One region of the Rhodococcus sp. SJ-3 genome, then DNA from elsewhere that is predicted to be linked to it. Evidence: riboswitches for the same ligand, from Rfam matches in the RefSeq annotation. Region 1 holds a riboswitch; the other holds the start of a gene.
The links. Region 1 has a riboswitch for cyclic di-AMP ahead of ACTDXD_RS26210 (NlpC/P60 family protein). Riboswitches for the same ligand answer to the same signal wherever they lie in the genome.

Region 1 (9,136 bases):
GCACCACGCAAGCAGATCGGCATCCCGACTGTGTTCAACGTACTGGGCCCGCTCACCAACCCTGCGCGTCCCCGCGCTGGTCTGATCGGCTGCGCCTTCGAGTCGCTGGCTCCGACCATCGCGGGCGTGCTTGCACAGCGGGGCAATTCGGCGCTGGTCGTTCGCGGCGACGACGGTCTCGACGAGTTGACGACGTCGACGACGTCGACCGTGCACATTGTGCGCGACGGTGCCGTCGAGACCCAGACGCTCGATCCGACGCGGCTCGGGATCTCGCGGGTCCCGCTCGAAGCGCTCCGGGGCGGCGACGCCGCCGAGAATGCGGTGATCGCTCGGGCCTGCCTTGCCGGTGAGACCGGACCCGTGCGCGATGCGGTGCTTCTCAACGCCGCGGGCGCGATCGCTGCGTTCAGGGGCCTGGACGGTGGACTCGAGGATGCGCTCGCAGCAGGATTCGAGGTGGCTGCGACCTCGATCGACAGCGGTGCGGCTGCGCAGGTGCTCGAGAAATGGGCTGCCGTGACCACTCGGCTCGGGGTCGAGGGGGAGCGCTGACCGCGGCGACCTCGGTATGACGGTGGTGCCCGCGTGCTGACCGCGGGCACCGCTCGATCCGTCGCTGCTCGCGGACGGTCAGTTCCCGATGGAGAAGCCGGCCTCGATGTCGGCGCTCGAATAGGACTGGAACGCGATGTGTGTGACCGTCCTGCTCACGCCATCGACCTTGTTGATGCCCCGCGTGACCACCTCGGCGATCTGCTCGTGGTCGCGGACACGCACGATCGCTACGAGATCGACGTCCCCGGCGCACGAGTACACCGTGTCGACTCCGGCGAGGTCGGCTACCGCCCGAGCGGTCTCCGGTATGCGGTGGGCGTCGGCGTCGATCAGAACGATGGCGTTGATCATGGGGACTCCTTGTCTGTACTCCGGTGACGCAGGTCTTCTTCCGGTGACGATCAGCCTATGCGGTGCCCCGTCGGTTCCGGGACTGCCCCGGACGCCTCTCGTGCCAGCTCGGCCCATTCGCTCCACCGACCCGCACCCTCGACGGGTTCGGACCATCCGTGGGAGGTCCGCACGATGCGCACCCCGTCGGAATCCAGCCACCGCGCGACCAGGCCCAACTCTTCCGCGGCCGCACCGCGCAGCGGACCCGGACCGGGCAGTACCGTTTCCGCACCGGCTGCGATCGCTTCGACGACAGGCATGGGTCGTACGCCGCGTTCCGCGACGCCCGCCGACGCGAGCCGGCCGGAGCGCACCACTGCGAAATCCCAGCCGCCTTCGGCGCGCGGGCGGGCAGCGATCAGTTCGTCGATGGCTGCGAGTGCCGCGAGGCGCTGCGTGCGTCGTAGCGCACGGATCGCGTCGGCGGTGCGGTCGCGTAGCCGTGCCGCGTTCTCGAACAGTTCCTTGCCTGCCAACTCGTCGATGCGTTCGTGAGCTTGCGCGATCGAAGAGGCGTCATCGCCACGCAGGAGAGCACGTGCCCGCAGAACCTGAGCGGAGTACTCCTCGGGACTCTGCGGCCCGAAGGAGGCTGCCGAGCAGGCGCCTACGGCGTCGGGCCGGCAGCGGTCGCCGTGCCGCGCGGATCGGCCGATCCGGCGGGTGCATGTGCGCAGTCCGCTGAATTCGGCAAGGGTCGCCGCCACATCGGCGGCACCGTTCCGGACGGAGAACGGGCCGAGCGCGTCGGGCGAGGGCGTCCGCGAGATCGCCAGGCGTGGAAACGGTTCGTCGGTGAGTGTGATCCACCACCCACGGGTGGGGTATTTGGAACGTCGATTGTAGGGGGGCGTGTGGGCGGCGATGAGCCGGAGTTCGCGGACCCCGGCCTCTAGGCCGTGCGCACATTCGACGTGGTCGATGCGAGTCGTCAGTGCGACCATCTCGCGTAGACGCGGTCGGGTTTCCGAACCCGTGAAATAGCTGCGGACACGACGACGTAGATCCACGGCCGTGCCGATATAGAGTGCCTCGTCCGAGGGGCCACGGAACAGGTACACGCCCGGGCGGTGTGGCAGATGCGCGGCGAGGGTGCGTTTGGCACGCTGTTCCGCCGTGATGGCGGGGATGTAGTCGCGTAGTTCGGTGAGGCTGTGGACCCCCTGGTTGCCGACGCGCTCGATGAGGGCGTGAAGGACGTCGACGGTTGCGCGTGCGTCGTCCAGTGCGCGGTGTGTGGGCCGGGTCGAGACGCGGAACAGTTCGGCGAGTGCGGAGAGTTTCACCGAGGGTGCCTCGTCGCGCCCGAGGACCCGCCGGGCCAGTTTGACGGTGCAGACGACGGGGAACCGTGGCCAGGGCACATTGCACTGGGCGGCCGCGGCACGGAGGAAACCGGTGTCGAATCCGGCGTTGTGCGCTACGAGGACCGAACCGGCGGCGAATTCGAGGAACGCGGGAAGCACTTCCTCGATGCGCGGCGCCTGATAGACCATCGCGGTGGTGATACCGGTGAGGCGGACGATCTCGGGAGGGATCGACCGGCCTGGGTCGACGAGGGTCGCGAACTCGCCGAGGACCTCACCACTGCGCACCTTCACTGCGCCGATCTCGGTGATGGCGTCGTCGCCGGAGCGTCCACCGGTGGTCTCGAGATCGACCACTACGAAGGTGGTGTCGCGTAGGGGAGTGTCGAGTTCGTCGAAACTGAGTTGGACACCGTGGGCGGTGTCGGAGGCGGTAGGGGACGACGTCATGCGCATGAGGGTAGAAACCGCCTCCGACACCCGCGGAAACCCGACATTCCGGCACCGATGAGACGAGGATCACATGTCTCTCGGGAGGGTGGATCGGACCGGCGTCGGCGGGGTGCTGCCTTCGCGTCGGGAGGTCGCTGCCGCACTGCGTTCGCGTGGTCGCTTCGGGGACTGCGGGGAGGTTGGGCCGGCGCTCTGAGCTGGGATGAGTTACGGCGGTGTGCAGACTGCTCGCGTGGGCCGTCCGGATCGGACCGGCGCCTGAGGATAGTGACCCTCAGTGCCGTTATCGCGTTGTTATCAAAGCGGCCCAATCTATGTCCCAAACCGCTCGAACCGGACTTAATGCGCATTCTCGGCGAGTTCGGGTTGGCCTCGGTGATGCAGTTTCGTAACCTTCCTGAGACCAAGCGGAATAGTTCGTCCGGCCCACTCCCGAGGGCCGGAGCCGCTAGGTAACCGCCTAATCGGCCGCTCGAGCACGAGCGTCCGAGCCGGGGACCCACACGTGTTACTGGGGTGAATCCCCTCCGTCGCACTCGCGGCGAGGGGTAGGGCTGATCTTCCGGCCCGAATCCGTCAGCTAACTCGGTCGGCGGGTGAACGGAAGAATTGGAGAACAACCCCTCGTGGTCTCGCAGAACAACAAGCGTGCAGTGCGTCGCGCCCTCGTCGCCGGCGCCCTCGCGCTCGGTGCAATCACCGTCACCGCCGGTCCGGCGATGGCAGAGCCCGTCACCATTCCCGGTGTCGGCACTTTCGAACTTCCCGCAGGAGTGACCCTGCCGCCGGAGGTCACCAACCTCATTCCGCCTGCTCCCGAAGCCGCCCCCGCCGCACCCTTCACCGCGCCGTTCAGTTCGGTCGGTCAGCGGGCAGCCGACGCCGCGCTCAGCAAGGTCGGCTCTCCGTACGTCTACGGCGCCACCGGCCCGAACGCGTTCGACTGCTCGGGACTTGTGCAATGGGCGTACCAGCAGGTGGGGCTCAGCGTCCCGCGTACGAGCTACCAGCAGGCCACTGCCGGTCAAGCTGTGTCGGTCGGCGCGTTGCAGCCCGGCGACGTCGTCTCCTTCTACGGCGGCAGTCACACCGGTATCTACATCGGCAACGGCAACATCGTGCACGCCTCGACCTCGAGCCAGCCGGTGAAGGTCGCTCCGCTGGACTCGATGCCTGTGGACGGTGCTCGCCGTTTCTGATCGACGAGCAGTGCCTTGTGAGGGTGGATCGGTGGCTACCGGTCCACCCTCACTTCATCGACGGGTGCGGCCTCTGTGACGGGCACCGCGAATAACGAATTGCAATGCGCTACCCGCGGGTAGACACGAAGCTATACGGTTCCGTAACCTGATCGAGATCTTTGCGAAAGGAAGACAAGCGTCGTGTTCTCCGTTCCCGTCAGACGGGCCATTCGCACTGCCCTCGCCGCATGGGTACTTCTCCTCCTTGCTCTGACCTCCGCGCCTGCAGTGGCCGACCCCATCGGTGACAGTCCCACCGCCAAACTCGAGCATCTCGCCGACCTGTCACGTCGGTCCGAGCAGGCCACCGAAGCGCTGCACCACGCAGGGGTCGAATTGGATGGCCGGCTCGCGGAGCAGCGCGACCTCGATGCTCGTGCCGCCGCCGATCACGACGCACTCGCAGCAGCTCAGGCCGAAGTCGCCCGCTTCAAGCCCACTGTCGACAAGCTCGCCCAGGCCAACTATCGAGGTTCGCGTACCAATCGTCTCTTCGCCGTGATGGTCAGCGACTCGCCTCAGCAGTTGCTCGACCAGATGGTGATGCTCGACGTGCTCGGCGCGCAGACCGATCGCGAGATCGAAGGATTCCGCCGGGCCACCGACGCCGCAGTGGCCGCCGCGTCGGTCTCCCAGAAATCGGCCGAAGCTGCGCGTGTTGCGGCCGAACAGGCACAGACGTTGCGTGACGACCTCCAGCGCCAGGAAACCGAACTCGAGGTACAGATCGCCGCAGTTCTCGAGGCCTTCGACAACCTGAGCGACGAGGAGAAGTCGATCCTCGCAGGAACCCCGTTCCCGCCCGGTCTCGACGCCGACCGCATCATGCAGCACCTCATTCCCGGCAACGGCGCTGGAGCGCTTCGATCCGCACTCACCCGCATCGGCGACCCGTACGTGTGGGGAGCCACCGGACCCGACCAGTTCGACTGCTCCGGACTCGTGGTCTGGGCGTACCAGCAGGTCGGAAAGACCGTGCCGCGATCCAGTCAAGCTCAAGCTCAGGGCGGAACCCCGGTCTCGCGCGAGAACCTCCAGCCCGGCGACGTCATCATCTTCTACAACGACGCCTCCCACGTAGGCATTTATGCGGGAGACGGAAACATCGTGCATGCCTCCACGTTCGGGGTGCCGGTGAAGGTGCAGTCGATGGACAGCTTCCCGTTCCACAGCGCGCGGCGCTACTGACCGACTCCGGAGGATCCACCGACGGTCGGCACAGAGGATCCACCGACGGTCGGCACAGAGCGTGGCGGGAGACGCCGCATACACTTGCCGCCGTGCCCGCGCCGGAGACCCTGCCCCGAATCCGTCGTCGACTGCCGTGGGAGCGAATCGGGCTCGCCGCCCTCGCGGTCGCTGCCGTGACCGTCGGAGTGCTGTTCGTCGACCTCGAGTCACATGAGCAATCCGAGTACGGCGTCCGGGTGGAGTTGCAAGCGCTTCTCGATTCCTGGGCGGAAGCAGTACGTACCGGCGACCGCGCAGCACTCGCCGGGATCGTCGACACTGGTGCTGGTCCCGAATTGCTCGAGGCAGAGATCAGCCGCGCCCGGGCGCTTCGCGGTGTGCCCTTGGCCGAGTTCGGATACGAACTGGGTGCCGAGCCGACAGTTGAAGTTCCCGGCGAGGTGAGCAACCGGTTCGGAGACGACCCCGTACGGACGCTCACGGCATTGCTGCGCTACGAGATCGACGGCGTCGACGAGGCGCCGACTCGTAAGCCCGTCACACTGCTGGTGGTCTCTCGCGACGACGGATGGAAGATCGCATCCGACCGGCCGCTTCCCGATTCGGTGTCCACGACGTGGAGAGGCCCGTGGGATCACGGACCTCTCGACGTGACGACGACCGCGACGGCCGGTGGCAGGTCGATGATCCTCGCTCACCCCGACACGGCCGACCTCGCCGCTGACATCGCGGACGAACTGCCCTCCGCTGTGGACGCGGTCTCGAAGGTATGGGGGGCCGACTGGCCGAAACGATCGCTGATATGGGTTACCTCGAGTCGTGATGAGTTCACCGACCTGGTGGGCACTGCACACAACGGTGACGAGATCGCAGCGGTCGCGATCTCCGATGCTGTCGACACCCAGCACGACAGGGCAACCGGGCAACGCATCGTCTTCAGCCCGGCTGCAGGTAGTCGGCTCTCCCGACAGGGCCTGCGCGCGGTGCTCCGGCATGAGTTGACGCACATCGCGGCGCGGCCGCGAACTGTGGACGGATCACCGCTGTGGATCCTCGAGGGATACGCCGACTACATCGGCTACCGGTCCGACGACGGGGCGTCCGTGACCGGCGCAGATCTCCGCCGTATCGCCCCGAACCTCGCCGAGGATGTCGATCTCCATGGCGCACCGTCACAGATCCCCACGGACGACGACTTCGCTGATCCGGACCGATCCCGCACCGCCTACGAGACTGCGTGGAGTCTCGCGACATTCGTCGCCGAAGAGTACGGCCGAGATCAGCTGACCGCCCTGTACCGTGCACTCGCCGACGGCCCCGCAGGCGACGACCTGAGCCACGACTTCGCCGCCACTGTGGGAGCGAGTGTGGACGAGGTCGTCGACCGGTGGGGCGAGTGGCTCTCGGACCGACTCTGACACGCTCTCCCGTCGACCCGGCCCCCGTCCAGCAGGCGCAGGCTCCACGCCCTACGGTATAGACATGTCGCGAACGCTGCTGGTGACCAACGACTTTCCGCCCCGGCCTGGAGGCATCCAGTCGTATCTGCGGTTGTTCGCGGCGCAACTGCCCGCCGACGAGATCGTCGTGTATGCACCGCGTTGGCGCGGAGACAGTCACCTCCGCTACGACGCGGACCAGCCGTTCGAGGTCGTGCGGCATCCGACCACCCTGATGCTGCCGACTCCCGCGGTCGCGCGTCGCGCTTCTCGTCTGCTCGCCGACACAGGGTGCGACACGGTGTGGTTCGGCGCCGCCGCGCCGCTGGCATTGCTGGCTCCCGTGCTACGGCGCTCCGGCGCCGAACGGATCGTGGCGAGCACACACGGTCACGAAGTGGGTTGGTCGATGGTGCCCGGCGGCCGGCAGGCGCTGCGTCGGATCGGCAACGAGACCGACACCGTTACTTTCGTCAGCCGGTACACCCGAGGCCGGTTTGCGGCGGCGTTCGGTCCCCAGGCCGGCCTCGAACACCTGCCGTCGGGCGTCGACACCGAGGTGTTCCGGCCGGACCCCGCAGCGCGTGCCGAACTCCGCGACCGGTACGGACTCGGGGACAGGCCGACGGTGCTGTGCCTGTCGAGGCTGGTGCCGCGGAAAGGTCAGGACGTTCTGATTCGGGCACTGCCCGAAATCCGACGTCGCATCGACGGCGCCGTGCTTGTGATCGTCGGCGGAGGCCCGTACGAGAACACGCTGCGTGAGCTGGCGCGTAAGAACGGCGTCGAGGACCACGTCGTCATCACCGGCGGTGTGCCCGCCGCAGAGCTTGCAGCACATCACACGATCGCGGACGTGTTCGCGATGCCGTGTCGCACCCGCGGTGCCGGACTCGATGTGGAAGGTCTCGGGATCGTCTACCTCGAAGCTTCCGCCACAGGTGTCCCGGTGGTTGCGGGGAGGTCCGGCGGTGCTCCCGAGACGGTCCGGGACGGGGAGACCGGATTCGTCGTCGACGGCACCTCGGTGTCCGCTGTCGCGACCGCGATAACCGGTGTCCTTGCCGACCCCGACCGGGCAGCGGCGATGGGAGCTGCCGGTCGGCGGTGGGTGTCGACCCAGTGGCGCTGGGATGTTCTCGGTGCCAAGCTGCGGGAGCTGCTGAGCGGAGCGTCGCAACGACCGGGAATCACGCACCGAACCGCGGGGTGACGAACCGACCGGGTGCCGTGTATGTGAAGCTGTCCGCGTGAGCAGCATTCAGGTGTCGGATCAGAGCTTCATCGCGGCGGACCCCGTCCACATCGCTGCGGAGATCGCAGCGCCGGACCGCTGGCGGGTGTGGTGGCCGGACCTCGCGTTGACCGTCCGCGAGGACCGCGCCGAGCAGGGAATCCGATGGGCCGTGTCGGGTTCGCTGACCGGGACGATGGAAGTGTGGCTCGAGCCCTCACTCGACGGTGCGATCATCCACTACTTCCTGCACTGCGAACCGACCGGCATCGCCCCCGAACGGGTGACCGAACTCGACCTGCCGGCCATGAACCGGGAACGCAGGGTCGCGGGGAAGAAGATGACCTTCGAGGTCAAGGCTCGACTAGAAGCGGGACGCCCCGCCGGGGAGGCTCCCGGCGACCGGTCCTGAGCGGACCGATACCGTGTCGATACGGTATGTGGTAGACAACGGCGTCGGTATCGGCTCCTCCGAACATGGAGGCGGCCGCGCACCTTCAGTACACGGGACGGACTGAGAAGGAGTCTTCGTCGAATGGCCGAGAAGACCAAGAGGTCGATCACCATCGATGCACCGGCAGATCAGGTGATGGCTGTGATCGCGGACTTCGACGCCTACCCCACCTGGGTGGAGTCGGCCAAGACCGTCGAGGTCCTCGAGCGGAGGCCTGACGGTCGCGCGGAAACCGTCCGGTTCGTCCTCGACGCCGGGATCGTCAAGGACACCTATGTCCTGCGATACCGCTGGGCGCCGGACGGCCGCGCAGTCAGCTGGAAGCTCGAGAGCGGCGAGATCCAGAAGGCTCAATCGGGGAGCTACGTCCTCGGGGATGCCCCCGGCGGGGGCACAGTGGTCGACTACGAACTCACCGTCGACCTGACCATCCCGATGATCGGCCTGTTCAAGAGAAAGGCCGAGAAGGTGATCACGGATACCGCACTGAAAGAACTGAAGAAGCAGGTGGAAGGCTGAGCGCCGAGAGCGGGACGGCACCCGCCCGCGTACGGCTGTTCCTCGGTAAAGGAGGAGCGGGTAAGACCACTCTCGCAGCAGCAACGGCTCTGACCGATGCGCGCACCGACGGCTCCGTGCTCCTCGTCTCCATAGATCAGGCGCACTCGCTGGCCGATGTTCTCGCGGTCGATGCGGGGTCCGGTCTCACGTCCGTGACCGACGGTCTCGACATCCTCGAAATCGATTCACTCGGGTTGCTGGAGCAGCGCTACGCGACCCTGCATCGACTCGCATCCTTCACGGGGGGACACGAACACGCCGGACAGTTCGATCTACCGGCCCCCGAAGAACTCATCGGATTGCCC
Region 2 (9,136 bases), 2.1 Mb from region 1:
GCCGGGGAGGTCGCGATGGCGACGGGGGTGTCGCGCGCGACGGCTCAGCGGTACCTCGCGGCACTCGTCGCGAAAGGGAACCTGCGGATGCAGCTGAGATACGGCAGCACGGGCCGCCCCGAACAGGAGTACCGGCTCGTCCGCACCGACAAAGCCTGAAAGGATTCGCCGCGTGGTCCGCTTACTCAGCCGATCTGCGGCCCCAGTAGGTCGTCGGCATCGGTGATCCGGTATGCGTAGCCCTGCTCGGCAAGAAAACGCTGGCGGTGTGCGGCGTACTCGGCGTCGAGAGTGTCGCGGGAGACCACCGAGTAGAAGTGCGCCTGCCCCCCGTCCTGCTTCGGGCGCAGCAACCGTCCGAGACGCTGGGCCTCTTCCTGCCGCGACCCGAACGTGCCCGACACCTGCACCGCGACCGACGCCTCCGGCAGGTCGATCGAGAAGTTCGCGACCTTCGAGACGACGAGGACGTCGAGTTCGCCGTTGCGGAAGCGATCGAACAGTGCCTCACGTTCCTTGCTGCGCGTCGAACCCTTGATCACCGGGGCATCGAGGGCTTCGCCGAGTTCGTCGAGCTGATCGATATAGGCGCCGATGACGAGCGCGGGGGAGTTGGGGTGACGAGCGAGGATCGACTTGACCACTGCGTTCTTGGTGCGAGCCGTCGAGCACAGCTTGTAACGTTCCTCCGGCTCGGCCACCGCGTACGCCATCCGCTCTGCGTCGGTGAGCGTCACGCGCACCTCCACGCAGTCGGCAGGGGCGATCCACCCTTGTGCCTCGATGTCCTTCCACGGCGCGTCGTACCGCTTGGGCCCGATCAGTGAGAACACGTCGCCTTCGCGTCCGTCCTCTCGCACCAGCGTGGCCGTGAGACCGAGACGACGTCGGGACTGCAGGTCGGCGGTCATCCGGAACACCGGTGCCGGAAGAAGGTGCACCTCGTCGTAGATCATGAGCCCCCAGTCGCGGGAGTCGAACAACTCGAGGTTGCGGTACTCGCCCTTCGTCTTGCGGGTGATCACCTGGTAGGTGGCGATGGTGACCGGGCGGATCTCCTTCTTCTCGCCCGAGTACTCGCCGATCTCTTCCTCGGTGAGCGAGGTGCGGGCGATCAGCTCGCGCTTCCACTGCCGTCCGGCGACGGTATTCGTCACCAGGATCAATGTGGTGGCACCGGCCTTCGCCATGGCGGCCGCGCCCACCATCGTCTTGCCTGCCCCGCAGGGCAGTACCACGACTCCCGAACCGCCGTCCCAGAACGAGCTCGCGGCCATCTCCTGGTAGTCGCGCAGATGCCACGGATGCGTCTCGAAGTCGAGGTCGATGCTGTGCGCTTCACCGTCGACGTACCCAGCGAGATCTTCGGCAGGCCAGCCGACCTTGAGCAACATCTGCTTGAGGCGGCCGCGTTCGCTCGGGTGGACGATCACGGTGTCGTCGTCGATGCGTGCGCCGAGCATAGGAGCGATCTTCTTGTTGCGCATGACCTCGGCGAGCACCGCATTGTCGAAGCTGACGAGTGTCAGTCCGTGGGCGGGATTCTTCACCAGCTGAAGGCGGCCGTATCGGCCCATCGTGTCGACGATGTCGACGAGCAGCGGCTGAGGCACGGCGAAGCGAGAATAGGTGACCAGCGCGTCGACGACCTGCTCGGCATCGTGGCCGGCCGCGCGTGCGTTCCACAGGGCCAGCGGAGTGACCCGGTAGGTATGGACGTGCTCGGGTGCGCGCTCGAGTTCAGCGAAGGGAGCGATGGCCTGCCGGGCCGCGTTCGCCTGCTCGTGGTCGACCTCGAGCAGCACGGTCTTGTCGGACTGGACGATGAGCGGTCCGTCGGCCACGAAGCCTCCTGGTGAGAGAATGTAGAACTCTTCCATTGTCCAGATGCGGAGGGCGGCGCGCCACCTGCGCGCCGCCCATGCGTCCGGACATCACCAGAGGAACATGATCAGTTCGTCAGCGATCGGCGCACCTCCATCACGCACACGAGAGCCTCCGAAATTCCGGAACGATATCCGGCGTCCTTTTCGGAGGAAATCATCACGGAATCCAATTCTCCTTCGAGCCTTTCCTGAATTCTGTCCAGGGCGTGGAGTGTCCGTTTCATTTCGATACCGTCTTCTTATCTCATACCGGTGTTCTGATCACTCCGGCTCGTTCGTCGAGTACGAATACTCGTGCACGGGCCAACGCTGCCCGATGACCGTTGCTGTGCGCGTCGGTTCCCGCGGATCGTGACGGCAGGTCACGGATCTTTTCGTACAGTGCCTCCAGCACTGCGGTTTCGGTGTTCATGGCGTGCGGTTCTCAATTCCGCTTCCGCTTACGAATGAATTCCCCGGCCGCTGCAGCCTTCTCACGCTTTTCTGCCCGGCGCTCCTTCATGGACTGCGCGGGTTTCTTGAGTGTTTTTCCCTTGTCGGCCATTGTCGCTCCTCATTTCGAGTGGCAATTACTCAACGAGCCACACCATACGTCAAATCCTGGAAAAAGCCAGTTTGCGAAAAATCGATTCGATTTCCGCGCGTGCATATCAAGGTCGGCGATCTCTCGCAGTCGGTGTGACCGTTGCCCGATGCGGCCGGACTGCTGGGGGAAACGGGAGGTTCAGTCGACCAGCGCTACCGACGAGACGCGATGGAGCACGAAGCTGCGCACCGAGCCGGTCGCGGGGTCGAACGCTTCGAGCTGCCCGCCCGCGACGCTGACCGGATCGACGATGCGACGGGTCGCGGTGCCCTGAGCATCGACGTACCCGAGGGTCACACTGCGTTTCGCGTGCACAGCCAGCTGCAGCAACGCCATCGTGGCCGCACCTCCCGTCCGGCTTCCGTCTCCGCGCACCGGTTTGCCTGCCGGCGCGGAGGCGGCACGATCGCCCGCACGCAGGGTGCGTACGAGTGTCTCGAGCTGTTCGTCGTTGGGCGGCAGAGGGCCGGCGTATCTGGGACGCGACCGCGGCACGACCAGCCGTGCGCCGCGCGGACGCAGATCCAGCACCGCACCCGACGCATCCTCTCCCGCCGGTGCGAAACCGGCCGCTCGCAGCGAGGTGAGTACCTCGGCGAGGGGTGCCTGCGAGATCGCGACCGTCGGGGCGACCGCGCGCAACGCCAACGTCGCCGCGACCGGCGCCGCGAGCACCTCTGCGAGAAGTGCCGGATCGTCGGCGCGCACGAACGACGACGCGATGCCGGCACGCAGGCGACCGTGGCGCCGTGCTACGTCGTCGATCAGGTAGGTCAGAGATTGGGGGACGGGTGTGCGCGAATGGGCCGAGAACAGGGCGTGCAGATCACCGGCACCCATGCCCGCGTCGAGCGCACGGCGCACACTGCCCTCACTGATCCGGTAGACGGTGGCGGCTCCGGCCGATTCGACGTCGGCGACAAGCGCGACCCGCCCGGCCAGTTCCGCGACGAGCGGACCCGGAGCGACGACGGTGAGGTCGGCCTGGACGAGGACGTAGTCGACAGGCTCGGGGAGTGCGTTCGCCATCTCCGCCTCGGCGTCACCACCGTGGAGCAGGGCCTTGCCGGGTGAGCCGAGGCTGCCGTGCGCGACCAGTGCGAGTGCGGTGGCTTCACGAATCGTCTCGGACACCGTCTCATTACCGAAGTGACCTGCCGACCGCGGCCGCCGCCATGCGGCAATGGCCTGCACCTCGGCGGTGGTCGGCGTGACGTGGTCGGCGAGAACTTCGAGGAGCAGTCTGCGGTCGTAGGCCGCGGTCGGGGAGTTCACCTCCTCGGACAGGGCTGCGATCGGCTTGTCGTTCTGATCCCGGCGCCCGATCAGCCATGGCCGTCGTGGTGCGTCGAGCCACGCGCCGGCGAGTACCGCCCAACGATGCGCGGTGTTCGCGGTGAGCCATCCGTCCGCCGAGGTGGTGGGAGCCCAGTAATCGTCGATGTCGCCCGGTGGGGCAGGGTCGGGATTGCCGCGTGCGACGAGTCCCGCAGCCGCGAGCACCTCGACAAGCAATGCGGTGTGGTCGTCGGTGAGGTCCAGTGCCTTGGCGAGTCGGTGGAGTTCGCGAACCCCGAGGCCACCGGAACGCAGCGCGGGAGCGGGTTGTCGGCCCAGTGCGGTGACCAGGTCCTCGCAGTGACGCAGCAGCTCGAGGGCGGCGCCTGCGGCGGTGCTGTTCGTGTCGGTGGCAGCCTTGGTGCCCGCCTCGACACTCGGGGCGAGCAGCGATGCCGGATCGAACGGTGCTTCGCCCCGTAGTGCTTGCCCGACCTTATGAGGAAGTTCGACCGTCTCGTCGTCGATGCGGGTGAGCAACCCGGACGCCAGCAGCCTCTGGACGGGCCGGGTCTCGTCGGAGCCGGGCGCGGCGTCGCGGGTACGCCCGATGGGTGACGTGCGTGCCAGGGTGTCGAGGATGCCGCGCTGTGCAGGGTCGAGTTCGGCGAGGACGACGTCGAGTTCCTCGCGGGTGAACGCGTCCGTTTCGGGGGTGCGCCCGACCCGCCACGGCACCGCTTCCACTGCGGCCGCAATCAGACGCAGACCCTCGGGTGTGTCCCACACCAGCAGGACGGAACGCAGCCGGTCGAGAATCCGATCGACGGCCTTGGCGGTGATCCGTCCCCGCAGATCATCGACGAGGGTTTTTCTGGCCACCGCCTCGTCTGCAGCTCCGAGACGGGCAAGTGCCTCGATGATTCCGAACTCGGCGGTCGTGAAGTCGTTCGCTGCGCGGAACACCGAAGCGCGTTGACGTGCGCGGTTCGCAAGCACGCCCATGGACGCGGGTGGGGGCACCACCAGATCGGGTCGCGAGCGCAGAAGCTCGACGAGTTCCGTGTCGCGGCGATCGGACAGCCACTGGGCGAGCGAGTCCGATGCGGCGTCGGGGGTGGGCGTGGCGGGTGTCATCCGCTCCAGATTAGAGACCTGAGATGGCCTGAGACGAACTCACCTGCCAAAATGAGCGTCATGGCTGACAAATCGAAGAACCTCTACGTCGATCGCGGATGGCCGGAGTTGGCAGATGGCGACCATGCGGTCACCGAACTGTCGTCGACGCGTTCGGGTCCGCTCTCCCCGTACGGCGAGGACGCCGTGTTCCCCGTCCCGGCGGACGAGCTTCCCTACACGCACCCGCACACCGTCATCAACCGCTGAGTTCCTCGACACCGAGGCCTCCTCGGTTGTCAGGCTCCCCGACAACGAAGAACCCCCGCACCGAGACCGGTGCGGGGGTTCTTTGCTGATGCTGCTGAGTGCTGCCTACTGGGGCAGAACGGCGCGGACCGCGTCGAGGACGGCCGGGTCGAGCGCAATACCGGCGGCCTGCAGTGCGTCGACACCCTGCTCGAAGCCGTCGATGATGCCCTGTGCCTCGGCGGGCAGCGCCGGAACCTCGGCGAGCTGCGGAACCGCACGGTTCTCGGTGACCGGCGCGGGCGTGGACTGAGCGGGGGCGCTGGGGGCCTCACGCTGTGTCGGAGCGCTGGACAGTCCGAGGCTCGAGGAGCAGGACGGCCATGCGCCCCAGCCCTGGCCTGCGAGGACACGCTCGGCGACGACGATCTGCTGGTCGCGGCTGGCCTGGTTGGCGGTGGGTGCGTATTCCTGGCCGCCGTAGGCGTTCCAGGTGCTCGGCGAGAACTGCAGGCCGCCGTGGTAGCCGTTGCCGGTGGCGATGGCCCAGTTGCCGCCGGACTCGCACTGTGCGAGGCGGTCCCAATCGGAATCGGGTGCTGCGGCGGCGGTGCCGCTGAAGGCGACACCCGTGACGCCGAGGACGGCGCCGGTCAGCGCGAACTTCGCGACGGTCCGGCCGGTGTTGGTGGGCTTGCGATGGCGTCCGCTCATGTCGGTTCCGTTTCCTCTCCGCACGCGCCTACGAGGTCAGCTGTCGGGTTCGGACTGAAGAGGTAGTCCGGCCGTTGCGCTCGTCGAGCGCTCCGGCTTCACCCCAAGGCCTGCCGCGTGTGCGGCGGGCCGGGCCTCCGGGGAAGCGTCCCGGCGGGGGCCGGGGTGCTTCCGAGGGAGACCGGTTGGGTCCCCCGTTTCCTGTCCCTCGTGGATCGTTCGTCGGGATAACCGGACTTCCGCGGGACAGGAATTTGGCGCGGCGGGCCCGGGTTGGTTGGACCAGGCGGTCCGACCGATGACGACGGTAACGGTCCGGTGGGCGAGTGTCACCAATTGGTAACGCGCGACCGGAAGCGGTCTCGAGCTTGTACTGGGGCTATTCCAGAGTGAACTCGCTGGTAGTCGCGCGAGTAGCCTCCGAAACCCGTTTCGAGCCCGCGCTGTTATCAGCTCGTTATGTGATTAAGGTCACAGGTATGTTGGGCGTGCATCGACGGGAACAATGTCTTTCCCGAGCGGCATCAGAGAGATCGGGATCATCTTCAGGTTCGCGATCGCGAGTGGAATACCGATGATCGTGATGGCCATGGCGATCGCTGTCGTGATGTGTCCGAGGGCCAGCCAGATGCCGGCGATCACGACCCAGATCACATTCCCGATCAGCGAACCGGCCCCCGCAGTCGGCTTGTCGACCGTTGTCTTCCCGAACGGCCACAGCGCATAGACGCCGATGCGGAACGAGGCGATACCGAACGGGATCGTGATGATGAGGATGCAGCAGATGATGCCGGCGAGGAAGTATCCGAGCGCCAGCCACAAACCGCCGAAGATCAGCCAGATGATATTGAGAACGACCCTCATGAACCGTTACCGCCCTTCGAGCGCCGACCTGACTGCAGAGCGAACGCGATTGCCAGCGCGAAGCCGAGTGGCCACGCGAGAGTGAGCAGGAAAAGCACGAGACCCGGCTTGCCGTCGGTGACGATCGGTGTCAGGAAGATTGCGACCACTGCCACGATGCCCACCACGAAGCACGCGATGGCTGCGTTGAACAGGCCCCGGCGGGGTGCACGAGCAGAATCGGAAGAAGAGTTACCCACGACGACTACGGTAGTCGCAGGCAGTCGGGGGCGGAATGTGCGCCGAGGTACACTGAACGCGTCTGCGCGTCCCGCTCGATGAGTTTGGGGCGCGTTGTTTTGCATGTCCATATCGTGCCCTCGGGCACGGCCGTCCAGGAGCAGGTGAGCGCGGTGCCGACCGGCAAGGTGAAATGGTACGACGTCGAGAAGGGCTTCGGCTTCCTGTCTCAGGATGAAGGCGAGGACGTCTATGTTCGCGCGTCGGCGCTCCCCGAGGGTGTCGAGAGCCTCAAAGCGGGCCAACGCGTCGAATTCGGAATGGCCGTAGGTCGTCGCGGACCCCAGGCGCTCAAGGTCGAATTGCTCGAGAAGCCGTCGTTGCGGCAACAGGCCGGACGGCGCGAGGCACCGGCGCGTGAGCGACGCTCGCCCGACGAGCTGCACGGCATGGTCGAGGACATGATCAAGCTTCTCGAAGTCGCGGTCCAGCCCGACCTACAGCGTGGGCGCTACCCGGACCGCAAGGCTGGACAGCGGATCTCCGAGGTCATGCGAGCCATCGCCCGCGAGCTCGATCACTGAACGGACCACGAGGACAGAAACGCCGAATGCCGTATCCGAACGAATCGGATACGGCATTCGGTCTTCACCGGACCGAGGAGTGACCTCGGCCGGGCCGCGTCAGAACGTCTGGACAGCCCACACGGCGTGAGCGATCGGCTCGCCGGCTTCGTCGACCACAGCGGAGGGCAGCTGGACTTCCACGCCGAGCAACTGCAGAGTCGGGTCGCTCGGCACAGTGATCGCGCGCTGCTGTCCCGGCTCGACCATGATGCCGTCGAGGAACGTCTCGCCCGTCTGGAGATCGCCGTACACGGCGATCAGACGCCACGGCGCACCGGAGATCTCCGACGGCAGCGACAGCTGAAGCGGGAATCCGGCGCGAACGGGGAGCTGCGTGATCGGATTCTCGACGCAGTCCTCGAGATTGATGTTGCAGTGCTGTGTCGGAGGGACCGTGACCGAGTTTCCGTCTCCGAAGGCTGTGATCTCGGGCAGTCGCGGCTCGGCCGAGTCGACGAGTCTCCACACCACCGCGCCGATACCCACGGCGACCACCACCAGGACTACCGCGATCAGCGCGATCGCCTTCTTCGTCCGGGCTTGCAGATTCATCGGCTCCCATTTCGTGTCGGCTGCCCATCCGTGCGTACTCGACGCTCGTCGGCAGATTCGGTGGAGGCGTGCTCGGGCCTCCTGCCGCCCAGGCCGGGCAGCAACGTCTTTCCACGGTAGGTGAGCAGGGTCTGCGTGAAACCGAGAACCAGCACCACCGTCACGACCGAGAATCCGATCCACAACTCGGTGGGAAGCAGAACTCCCATGGCGCCGCCCAGCACCCAGCTCAGCTGCAGGACGGTCTCGGACCGGCCGAATCCGGACGCAATGGACTCCTCGGGCAGGTCCTGTTGCAGCGAGGCGTCGAGCGAGACCTTCGCGAGGGCGCTGGCGCAGGCGGCGACCAGCGCGGCCAGGGCAGCGGCGAGCACGTGGTCCGTTGCAGCGACGATCGCCGCCACGACGACTGCTGCGGCCACGCAGCGCACAACGATCAGGGCCGGACGGCCCAACGCCATCCGTGCGCCGGTCGCATTCCCCGCGAAGTTCCCGATCGCGGCGGCAGCGCCGACGAGACCGAGCATCGCAGCCTGCATGAGCGGTGATTGTTCGGTGGTGCTCTTCGCTACGAAGGCGATGAACAGGGTGAGGAAGCCGGTGAGCACACGGATGGTGCCGTTGCCCCACAACCCCGTGACGACCGTACGGCCGAGCGGCTGCCTGTTCTTGCCGCCGGGGGAGAGCACCTCGGTCTTGGTATCGAGCACCTCGGTGCGGGCCTCGGACCCGCGGTACGACAATGTCGCGGGTACCTCACCCTCGGTGACTTCGACCCAGGCCGGTATCCGCATGCTCAGGTACGCGCCGAGAACGGTGATCGCGGCACACAGCCACAGTGCGCCCGCCGAATCGAATGCCCACGCCGCTGCACCGGCAATTGCTCCGGCGCCGAGGGTGCCTCCGACCAAGCCGAACACGGTGAGTCTGGAATTGACACGCACCAGGTCTATCTCGGGTGGCAGTACGCGCGGCGTGACCGCGGATTTGAGCACCGCGAACGATTTGCTGAGCACCATCATTGCCAGCGCGGCGGGATACAATGC

Region 2: linked by a shared signal. The riboswitch ahead of ACTDXD_RS16400 (transglycosylase family protein) and the one ahead of ACTDXD_RS26210 (NlpC/P60 family protein) in region 1 are both predicted to bind cyclic di-AMP.

Annotation. Positions count from the first base shown of each region.
Region 1 covers NZ_CM123306.1:5,636,712-5,645,847, reverse strand. The annotation lists gene trpD (anthranilate phosphoribosyltransferase) at 1-555, shown strand, start outside; gene ACTDXD_RS26220 (Lrp/AsnC family transcriptional regulator) at 634-909, opposite strand; gene ACTDXD_RS26215 (DEDD exonuclease domain-containing protein) at 960-2,708, opposite strand; cyclic di-AMP (ydaO/yuaA leader) riboswitch at 3,159-3,322, shown strand; gene ACTDXD_RS26210 (NlpC/P60 family protein) at 3,338-3,910, shown strand; gene ACTDXD_RS26205 (C40 family peptidase) at 4,094-5,140, shown strand; gene ACTDXD_RS26200 (hypothetical protein) at 5,233-6,561, shown strand; gene ACTDXD_RS26195 (glycosyltransferase family 4 protein) at 6,626-7,795, shown strand; gene ACTDXD_RS26190 (polyketide cyclase / dehydrase and lipid transport) at 7,833-8,228, shown strand; gene ACTDXD_RS26185 (SRPBCC family protein) at 8,352-8,789, shown strand; gene ACTDXD_RS26180 (ArsA-related P-loop ATPase) at 8,786-9,136, shown strand, end outside.
Region 2 covers NZ_CM123306.1:3,530,695-3,539,830, forward strand. The annotation lists partial or broken gene ACTDXD_RS16375 (response regulator) at 1-159, shown strand, start outside; gene ACTDXD_RS16380 (DNA repair helicase XPB) at 186-1,844, opposite strand; gene ACTDXD_RS16385 (hypothetical protein) at 2,131-2,298, opposite strand; gene ACTDXD_RS16390 (helicase-associated domain-containing protein) at 2,611-4,887, opposite strand; gene ACTDXD_RS16395 (hypothetical protein) at 4,948-5,136, shown strand; gene ACTDXD_RS16400 (transglycosylase family protein) at 5,242-5,829, opposite strand; cyclic di-AMP (ydaO/yuaA leader) riboswitch at 5,839-5,966, opposite strand; gene ACTDXD_RS16405 (YccF domain-containing protein) at 6,301-6,693, opposite strand; gene ACTDXD_RS16410 (hypothetical protein) at 6,690-7,037, opposite strand; gene ACTDXD_RS16415 (cold-shock protein) at 7,086-7,496, shown strand; gene ACTDXD_RS16420 (DUF2771 domain-containing protein) at 7,596-8,090, opposite strand; gene ACTDXD_RS16425 (MFS transporter) at 8,087-9,136, opposite strand, start outside.